3 regions of the Paenibacillus sp. FSL R5-0519 genome follow, and region 3 is predicted to be linked to each of the others. Evidence: predicted binding sites of a transcription regulator. Region 3 holds the regulator's gene; each other region holds the start of a gene.

Region 1 (3,220 bases), 670 kb from region 3:
CCATTATTAATAACGCGTAGTTTGGTTAAACGGAAAGTGCTTAAGTATGATGTACCTGAAAGAGATGTCCCGTCAGACCGGGATGTCTCTTTTTTTGGTTTTAATCAACTAGATTAATAGGTCGAACATTATGGAGAATGCACACATAAGATATACGATAATGGAAGATCGATAACCAAACACCAACCAGTGGGGGACCTGTTATGGCAGTGGGAAGGAACGGAAAATCAAATAAAGGTTCTAACAAAAAACCAAACGCTGCTAATACCCTCCTTAATGGAAGCCTTAAAGGGAAAAATCTCGAACTGATTGTAGCAGCGCTATTGGTGAGCGGAAAGTTGAGAGTGGATGCTGTCACGTTGTTTCGTGAGGCTACATTGGTTGTAGAATTGGTTGGTCAATATAAAACACTTCAAAAGGTCACACCCTCCAATTCAGACAAACTGGTACAATTCCTGGATGAAACTGGCGGCGATATGACGCTTAATGATGTTATACAGGCATTTCAACAGAGGATCAATTCTTAATTGCCAAGAAATGAGGTGCATGTCATGTCCGAGTTTGACGGAATCGGATTTGCCGAGCTATTAATTGTGCTTATTCTTGTTGTTTTATTTGCATTTGGCTCTTCTGATCTTGACGGTTTATCAAGCACACCAACAACGAGTTGACCCCCATAATCCTCTCATGGCTTACAGGTAAAAGAACAAAAAAGAAATACCAGTCCTTAAACAGGACTGGTATTTGGTCATTACAGAAATAATGGCGAGAACGCAAACCACGCCAAAATGAGTGTGAGCACAATGCAGACATTCTCTACAACGGCTCCATGTTTGGTTCCTGTACTCATCAGGTTGGCTCGTATGCGCCACTTGAGCGGTGGTAACGGACGAATGCCACGATTGGTTAATGAATCGGCCAACAAGTGCATCGCGTACGCTGTGCCTCCCGCTACCCAGATCTCTGGTCCCTGCTGCTGGGTTGTACTGTAGAGTAAACCACCCCATATCGCGGTGCCGTATAGGGTATGCGTTAATCCCCTATGCGTTAGCGTGGTGCACAGCATAAGCAGGCTACCTGCAATCAGATTCCACGGGGCAAATGCGTGTCCGTAGAACACCAAACCGAGTCCAATAGCAAACATCAACACTTTGCGAAGTGAACGCGAAGGCAGGAATGACACGAGCGCAATAAGGATTGCAAGCAGCAGGTTCCATGGTTTGGCATGAACATAAAAGTACACAAAGACAGCTGTGGGCAACAGAATCGTCTGTAAAAACCTGATCAGACTGTTAGGCAAGGCTCTGGATACCAGCAGCGAATTCGGCTCATCGATGTCAGGCAATAACGAACCAATCAGAGCAACCGTAACTGCGGGTGCAGTCACCGGCATACCAGCCAACTGAAGTACAGATAGCGAAACGCCTGTCCCGATAATCAGGTGGGATCTTCCCATCATGATGCAAAAACGTCCTTTCGAAGAAATAGGGAACATACATAGCCCACTTTTGATAGTACAACGAAACCAAAACAAGAACAATAGTTCGTATTTCTTATTTATATAAAAATAAATATCACTTTCTGTGATGGGGCTCACACTATTAAATTTATGACTCTTCTATCTTTATTAGTGAATTAAATCACATAATTTGTCGTCAACACCTTGTATAATTTCAAATATAAACCACTAAAATTGCAGGTAATGTACAGCGTCTATTCAAGGAGGCATACACACATGAACGGAAAAAAAGAGAAACTCGTTATCATTGGTAACGGTATGGCAGGAATCAGTACCGTCGAACAAATTTTGAAATTAACTACGCGATTTGATATTACCGTTTTTGGCACAGAGCACTATCCTAACTACAATCGCATTATGTTGTCATATGTACTGGAAGGCAGTAAAACACTGGATGACATCGTGCTGAATGATCTCCACTGGTATGAAGATTATGGTATTACTCTCCATACTGGAACAACTGTAGCCCGAATTGATTCGGATACACTTGAGGTCATTACAGAGGATGGAACTCGCTTTCCTTATGACAAAATTATCATTGCAACAGGCTCCAACTCCTTCATTCTCCCCGTACCGGGGCATGACAAAGAAGGTGTCGTTGGTTTCCGTGATATCGCCGATTGTAACGTCATGCTCGACGCTGCTAAACAGTACAAACGAGCGGCCGTGATCGGGGGCGGACTGCTGGGTCTTGAAGCGGCCAAAGGTCTGGTACAACTTGGCATGGAGGTTACCGTAGTACATCTGATGGAAGATCTGATGGAGCGTCAGCTCGATCCGCAAGCTTCAGCCATGTTAAAGGCCGAATTGGAGCGTCAGGGAATGCGGTTCAAAATGGGCGCACAGACTTCCGAACTGCTTGGCGGTGAACGGGTTGAAGGCATTCGTTTTGCCGATGATTCCGTACTGAATGTTGACTTTGTGGTCATGGCTGTAGGGATCAAACCGAATACAGCTGTAGCCCGTGAAAGCGGTATGGAAGTGAACCGGGGTATTGTTGTGAATGACTACATGCAGACTTCCCTTGAGAATGTCTATTCGGTTGGGGAATGTACAGAGCACCGAGGGGTATGTTACGGCCTCGTTGCCCCATTGTTCGAGCAAGGCATGATTCTCGCGAAACATATCTGCGGTGTGGAGACCGCTCCGTATGAAGGCTCTGTAGTATCAACGAAATTGAAAATTTCGGGTGTGGACGTCTTTTCAACTGGTGAATTCATCGACAGTCCTGAGCACACCATCATTTCGCATAAAGACGACTGGAAACGGACCTACAAAAAAATTCTGCTCCGCGATAATAAAATGGTTGGTGCCGTTCTATTCGGTGACATTACGGATTCTGCCGAATTGCAGAAACTGATCAAACATCAGACTGAAATGACTGAAGAACTGTATAGCTCACTTATGGGTACAGGTTGCGGCGGTCATAAGAAAACAACCTCTGTTGAAACGATGCCGGAAGACGAAATCGTCTGCGGATGTAACGGGGTCACTAAAGGAACGATTGTTGATGTCATTACCAACCAGGGCCTGACTACTGTAGATGAAATCAAAGCCTGTACGGGTGCAACCCGCTCTTGCGGTGGATGTAAGCCTGTTGTGGAACAGATTCTGCAATATGTGCTTGGAGACAGCTTCAGCAGTGGAGCCAAACAGGGAATATGCGGATGTACTTCCATGGGACGGGATGAGATTGTAGCC
Region 2 (3,220 bases), 230 kb from region 3:
CCATGATGGTGAAACTGGGATATGTGGAAAAGGTTGAACACTATCTGCGTCAACGTCAAATGCCAGTAGCGATCGAAGTATTCTCCGATGTAGAGCCAGACCCATCCACAACAACGGTAGATCGCGGAACCGAAATGATGCGCCGCTTCCAACCAGACTGCATTATTGCACTCGGCGGTGGATCACCGATGGATGCTGCGAAAGCGATGTGGTTGTTCTATGAATATCCGGACACGGACTTTAACGATCTGAAACAAAAATTCATGGATATCCGCAAACGGATCTACAAATATCCACGTCTCGGCGTAAAAGCGAAATTTGTAGCGATTCCAACGACATCCGGTACAGGTTCTGAAGTAACATCGTTCGCGGTTATCACAGATAAAAATCAAGGGAATACCAAATATCCATTGGCCGACTATGAGCTGACACCAGATGTAGCCATTGTCGATCCGGAGTTCGTATACTCCCTGCCTAGAACAGCCGTTGCGGATACAGGTATGGACGTACTGACTCACGCAATTGAAGCTTATGTATCTGTTATGGCGAATGATTACACGGATGGACTCGCGATCAAAGCCATTCAACTGGTGTTCCAATACTTGGAGAAATCGGCACTGCAAGGTGACAAACTGGCGCGTGAGAAAATGCATAATGCTTCCACCATTGCCGGTATGGCGTTTGCCAATGCATTCCTGGGCATTAACCACAGCTTGGCGCACAAATGGGGCGGTCAGTATCACACCGCACACGGACGCACCAATGCAATCCTGATGCCGCACGTTATTCGTTACAACGCGAAAAAACCGACCAAATTTGCATCGTTCCCGAAATATTCGCACTTTGTAGCGGATGAGCGGTATGCCGAGATTGCCCGGATTCTGGGATTGCCTGCACGTACGACAGAAGAAGGCGTAACCAGTCTCATCAATGCCATTCGCAAACTGAACAAAACATTGGGCATTGAAGAATCGTTCCAGGAAATCGGATTCGATGCCAAAGACTTTGAAGCACATGTGGATTATCTGGCAGACCGTGCTTTCGAAGACCAATGTACAACCGCCAATCCGAAGTTGCCGCTGGTAACTGAACTGGCTGATGTATACCGCAACGCTTTCTACGGAAAGTTTGAATAACACATCAGAATGAAGAGAGTGCCTTACGGCAAGAAGATCAGGGTTCCCCGAGAGGGGAGCCCCGATTGCCGTATATTCGCAGAAATAATACACAATGAGGAAAGGAGGTGATAAACAAGTAAGTGAGCAAACGGGAAAGTGGGCAGAAAAACGGAGAAGGCGTAGCGTCCGTTTTTCGAGAAAAGATTTGAAGATTTGTTTTGCTCCAAGTACAACGGAGCAAAAGGTTCTAAAAGAGGTGGCACGGAATCCGTGATGTGGCTGTTTGAACCAGATATTCACACGATAACGGAGGGGAGAGAAAAAACCTGAAGAAGCGAAGCGCTCGCCTTTATCACTGGATTTTCACCTTCGAAAAGGTGAATCAAAAAAATCCAGGGATAACAGTGATCGGAAGGTTATTCTCTCCACGGAGTGACCAAGTGTGAATTACCACAGGTGTTCAATGGGACACAGCGCAGGTGGAGTGAGTTAGTTCACTGACTTTGTGACAAAAATCACAGATGATGAAAGCCCCAAGACGTATACTGAAAATGTAAGAAAAACATTCATCCCGCGGTTCCGGTTCCCAAGTAGAGAGAACATGATCCGGTTTATGTGAAACAATTCACATTAATCGCGGCTCTGGGCACACAATGCTACGAATGAAGCAAGATGTTATGTGTCCAGAAATCCAAATTAGTGGAGGGATTAAGATGTCGGTGATTGAAAAAGATGTCAAACAACAAACAGGCTGGAGAAACTTTACCAAAGGAACATGGACCAAATCCGTAGATGTGAATGATTTTCTGGCACACAACTTGACTCCGTATTACGGTGATGAAGCATTTCTAGCGGGTGCAACCCAGAATACCAAAGAATTGTGGGAGATCGTATCCGATCTGACCAAAAAAGAACGGGATAACGGCGGTGTCCTTGACGTTGATGTGAACACACCAGCGACAATTGTTTCTCACCAACCAGGTTATCTGGATCAGTCCAAAGAGCAGATTGTCGGTGTTCAGACCGATGCTCCATTCAGACGTTCCATTCAACCAACAGGCGGAATCCGGATGATGATTGATGCATGTGAAGCATATGGCTTCGAATTGCCTCAAGGCGTCATTGATATATTTACGAATATTCGCAAAACACATAACCAAGGTGTATTCGATGCTTATACTTCCGATATGCGTGCAGCGCGTAAAGCAGGGATTATTACAGGACTGCCAGATGCGTATGGCCGTGGCCGGATCATCGGTGACTATCGTCGTGTAGCTTTGTACGGGGTAGACTTCCTGATCCGTAACAAAAAAGGCGAATTGAACGCACTCGAAGTTGATGTCATTGATGAAGATGTCATTCGTCTGCGGGAAGAATTGTCTGAGCAGATTCGTGCATTGCAAGAATTGAAGCAATTGGGTGATATGCACGGGTTCGATATTTCCTTGCCAGCGACAACAGCAAAAGAAGCATTCCAATGGTTGTACTTCGGTTATCTCGCTGCCATCAAAGAGCAGAACGGTGCTGCGATGTCTCTGGGACGTGTATCTTCGTTCCTGGATATCTACATTGAGCGTGATCTGCAAGAAGGCATCTTGTCCGAAGAACAGGCTCAGGAACTCGTTGACCATTTCGTAATGAAACTGCGGATCGTCAAATTCCTGCGTACACCGGATTACAACGAATTGTTCAGTGGAGACCCAACATGGGTGACGGAGTCCATCGGTGGTATGTCTGTAAATGGTGAAACACGTGTAACCAAAAACAGCTTCCGTTTCCTGCATACCCTGCACAACCTGGGACCTGCACCAGAGCCGAACCTGACTGTACTCTGGTCCACGAAGCTTCCAGAAGCTTTCAAAGATTATTGCAGCAAAGTATCCATTGAAACCAGTTCAATCCAGTACGAAAATGATGATCTGATGCGTCCAATCTATGGAGACGATTATGGTATTGCTTGCTGTGTATCGGCGATGAAGATCGGTAAACAAATGCAATTCTTCGGTGCTCGTGCCAACCTGGCCAAAGCTCTCCTGTATGCGATCAACGGTGGCCGTGACGAGAAATCCGGAGCACAGGTTGGACCGGAGTATCCTGCCATT
Region 3 (3,220 bases):
GTAGTAATGCTTCGCCCGCTGGCACGGCAGTCGGATCACCAGACACACCTTTGTGGATCAATGCAGCCAGTCTCATTTCTTCAAACATATCCAGGTTGTTGTTGCTTGCCGGTCCGTCGGTTCCGAGTGACACGGTAACTCCCGCTTTCAGTAACGCAGGCACCCGCGCAACGCCGGAAGCGAGTTTCAGGTTACTTCCCGGGTTATGGGATACAGCCACATCATGGCGGGCCAAAATTTCAATCTCTTCGTCATTGAGATGCACCGCATGTGCAACCAGGGATGGACGGGAAAAAAAGCCCAGTTTCTCCAGATGTGCCACAGGACGCAGTCCATAGTCTGTAACGTTCTGCTCCACTTCACGAAGCGTTTCCGACATATGTGTATGCAGAGGAAGGTTAAGATCATTTGCGACCTGTACAAGCTTCTCTATGTAGTCAGGAGGGCATGTATATGGTGCGTGTGGAGAGATTACGGTTGTGATGCGACCATCTGCCTGTCCATTCCACTCACGCGCAAACGCTGCCGACTCCTCCAGCTTCCGCAATTGCTCTTCTTCCGAGCACAGCCCGATTACACCACGTGCCAGTGCTGCTCTAACGCCGGATTGTTCCACAACTTTGGCAACCTGATCCATATGATCATACATGTCCAGGAAAGCTGTAGTTCCGCCTTTCAACATTTCAAGCACGGATAGCGAAGTTCCCCAATATACGTCTTGAGAAGTCATTTTTGCTTCCATCGGCCACATTTTTTCCTGCAACCATACTTGTAATGCAAGATCGTCCCCGTGTCCTCTGAGCAACGACATCGCTGCATGACCATGCGTATTGATCAGACCCGGCAGGAAGAACAATCCTTTTCCATCCACTTTGGTACAATTTTCGTCTCCATCCGGCAATGTCTCACCAATATGCACAATCTTGTCATTCTCGACAACCATGTATCCATGAACCACGTTCCATGTAGTGCCTTCATTAACGGCAAATTTGCCGTTGTGAATTACCCATCTATTTGTTGTCATCTTCCTCGTCGTCCTTTCCAGTCTCCAAGTAATAGGCCAAACTAAGCAGATCCGTTGTAAAGTCAGCATGGTGAATGCGGATATGTGGCGGTGTTTTTAGAATGGTTGGTGCAAAATTAAGAATCGCTTCGATTCCCGATTCAATAAGTTGATCGGCTACATTTTGAGCTTCCGTATCCGGAACTGTAATAATACCGATGCGGATGTTATCCGTCTTAACCGCTTCCGTCAATTCATTCATTGGTTTTACCGTCAAGCTGTTGATTTGACTACCAATCTTCGGTCCATATGCATCGAATACAGCAACAATCTTCATGTTGTCTTTCAGATAAGCGTTGTAGTTGGACAGGGCCTGTCCCAGGTTACCCGCACCTACCAGAGCTACATTAATTTGCTGATCAATTTTGAGAATGTGACGAATTTTCTCGATCAAATAGGATACATCATACCCGATCCCTTTTCGACCAAAATCACCGAAGTAAGCCAGATCTTTTCGAATTTGGGCCGGATTCAGATCCAGCCTTTGTCCAAGCTCTTGAGAAGAAACAGTAGCCACCTCACGCTGATGCAACTCGTTCAAATAGCGCAAGTATACAGGCAGACGTCGTACCACCGCTTCCGAAATTTTATCCGATTTCATTCTTGCTCCCCCTTACCAATGCCACGATAAAATAATAGATGAAAAGATGAGCATTCTGTATAAACTCAAAGATAGACGCGTGACATTTTATACAGAATGCTCCTTGTAATTTAGGTTATAAGTTCTTACGTGCAACTGCTTTAATCGGATACGGAAATATCTAATAAAGTTTAACGCCAAACGATAGTGTCATGCAATGATATACGAACAAAATTAACCATTATTCTTGTTCATTAAAAGGTTTTTCTAACCACTCGGTAATTCGTGGAACCATCTGCTCCGTGAGCATATGCTCCATTTTAGGACCAGGTAATGAATATAAAAAGAATTTGCCATAGTACGCTTCGATCACACGTGTATCATAAACAATGACAATACCTCTGTCCTTCGCTGTTCGCACCAATCGGCCAAATCCTTGCTTGAAACGAATGACCGCTTGCGGCACAGACAGTTTCATGAATGGATTTTTCTTTTGCTCCTGGAGCAATTCACTCTTGGCTTCAACCAACGGATGATTTGGCGGCTGGAAAGGCAAACGCACAATAGCGAGACAGGTCAGTGCTTCTCCCGGGATATCTACACCCTCCCAGAAGCTGCTGGTGCCCAGAAGTACCGTGGCTTTGGCCTCCTGGAACCTGCGAGTCAACTTGGAGCGGCTTCCACTGTCCACACCTTGGCCCAACAACGAAATGTCGTTACCTGACAGTGCCTCTTTCAGCGGATCATAGACCTGGCGCAGCATCTTGTATGAAGTAAACAGAACCATCATGCGGCCACGAGTGGCAATTGCGGTCTCTGCGAGTGATTGCACCAGCATATTGACAAAGTGCGCATCACCCACACTGCCTTTCACACTCGGGAAATCACGCGGAATCACTAGAAGTGCCTGATCGCGATAATTAAAAGGTGATGGCAGCATCGACGTTAACAGCCGATTATTCTCAGAGGCTTCCTGTAAGCCAAGCTGCTCAATCATGAACTGGAATGACTTATCTACAGAGAGCGTAGCCGATGTAAGCACAACACTTTTCTTTTTATCAAAGAACAAATCCTTCAGTTGTGCACTGACATCGACAGGTACGGCGTACAGTTGAAGAGATTTACTGCGGAACTGACCGCTGGCTTCCATCCAGTACACCGTTTTGGCATCATCCATACGCATGAAGAATCGCAGATTCTCCTTCAATGTGGTCAGATCTTTCAGCAGTCCTGTAATGTCCGTAATCAGACTATCCGATTGATAATCATCCTGATCCTCTTTCACCTCAAGCAGCAATTTGTCCCCTTTGCGAACCAAATCGCCCAGAGTCACATAGATCTGGTTCTCCAGATCCTGCAACTCCTGCCATTTCGCTGGTTTCTGAGATGCCTTGAGGCGCAGGGAAAATTGCCCTGTCTCTCCCGGTGAAGCATCACTTCGTTCAGGCAAAAGACCGAACAGGGCATCGCTCATACGATCCCACAGCTCCTTAACCTCAACAGCCAGCGGGAACATCTGATCCACCATGGAGCCCCATTGCACCGAATTTTCATGCCCGGATAACTGCGAACGAAGC

Evidence for each region. The regulator Rex, encoded in region 3, represses fermentation and respiration genes when NADH is low (regulators of the CRP and FNR family bind a similar motif). The targets are predictions, from matches to a motif close to TTGTGAAATATTTCACAA.
Region 1: the regulator Rex is predicted to act here: its motif matches at 1,629-1,646, upstream of nirB (nitrite reductase large subunit NirB).
Region 2: the regulator Rex is predicted to act here: its motif matches at 1,732-1,749, upstream of pflB (formate C-acetyltransferase).

Annotation. Positions count from the first base shown of each region.
Region 1 covers NZ_CP150234.1:1,688,819-1,692,038, reverse strand. Annotated here, with positions in the region: gene MKY73_RS07580 (M42 family metallopeptidase) at 1-20, shown strand, start outside; gene MKY73_RS07575 (hypothetical protein) at 204-527, shown strand; gene MKY73_RS07570 (metal-dependent hydrolase) at 752-1,459, opposite strand; gene nirB (nitrite reductase large subunit NirB) at 1,736-3,220, shown strand, end outside.
Region 2 covers NZ_CP150234.1:2,133,275-2,136,494, forward strand. Annotated here, with positions in the region: gene adhE (bifunctional acetaldehyde-CoA/alcohol dehydrogenase) at 1-1,136, shown strand, start outside; gene pflB (formate C-acetyltransferase) at 1,832-3,220, shown strand, end outside.
Region 3 covers NZ_CP150234.1:2,360,175-2,363,394, reverse strand. Annotated here, with positions in the region: gene MKY73_RS10860 (amidohydrolase) at 1-1,024, opposite strand, end outside; gene MKY73_RS10855 (redox-sensing transcriptional repressor Rex) at 1,011-1,664, opposite strand; gene dinG (ATP-dependent DNA helicase DinG) at 1,885-3,220, opposite strand, start outside.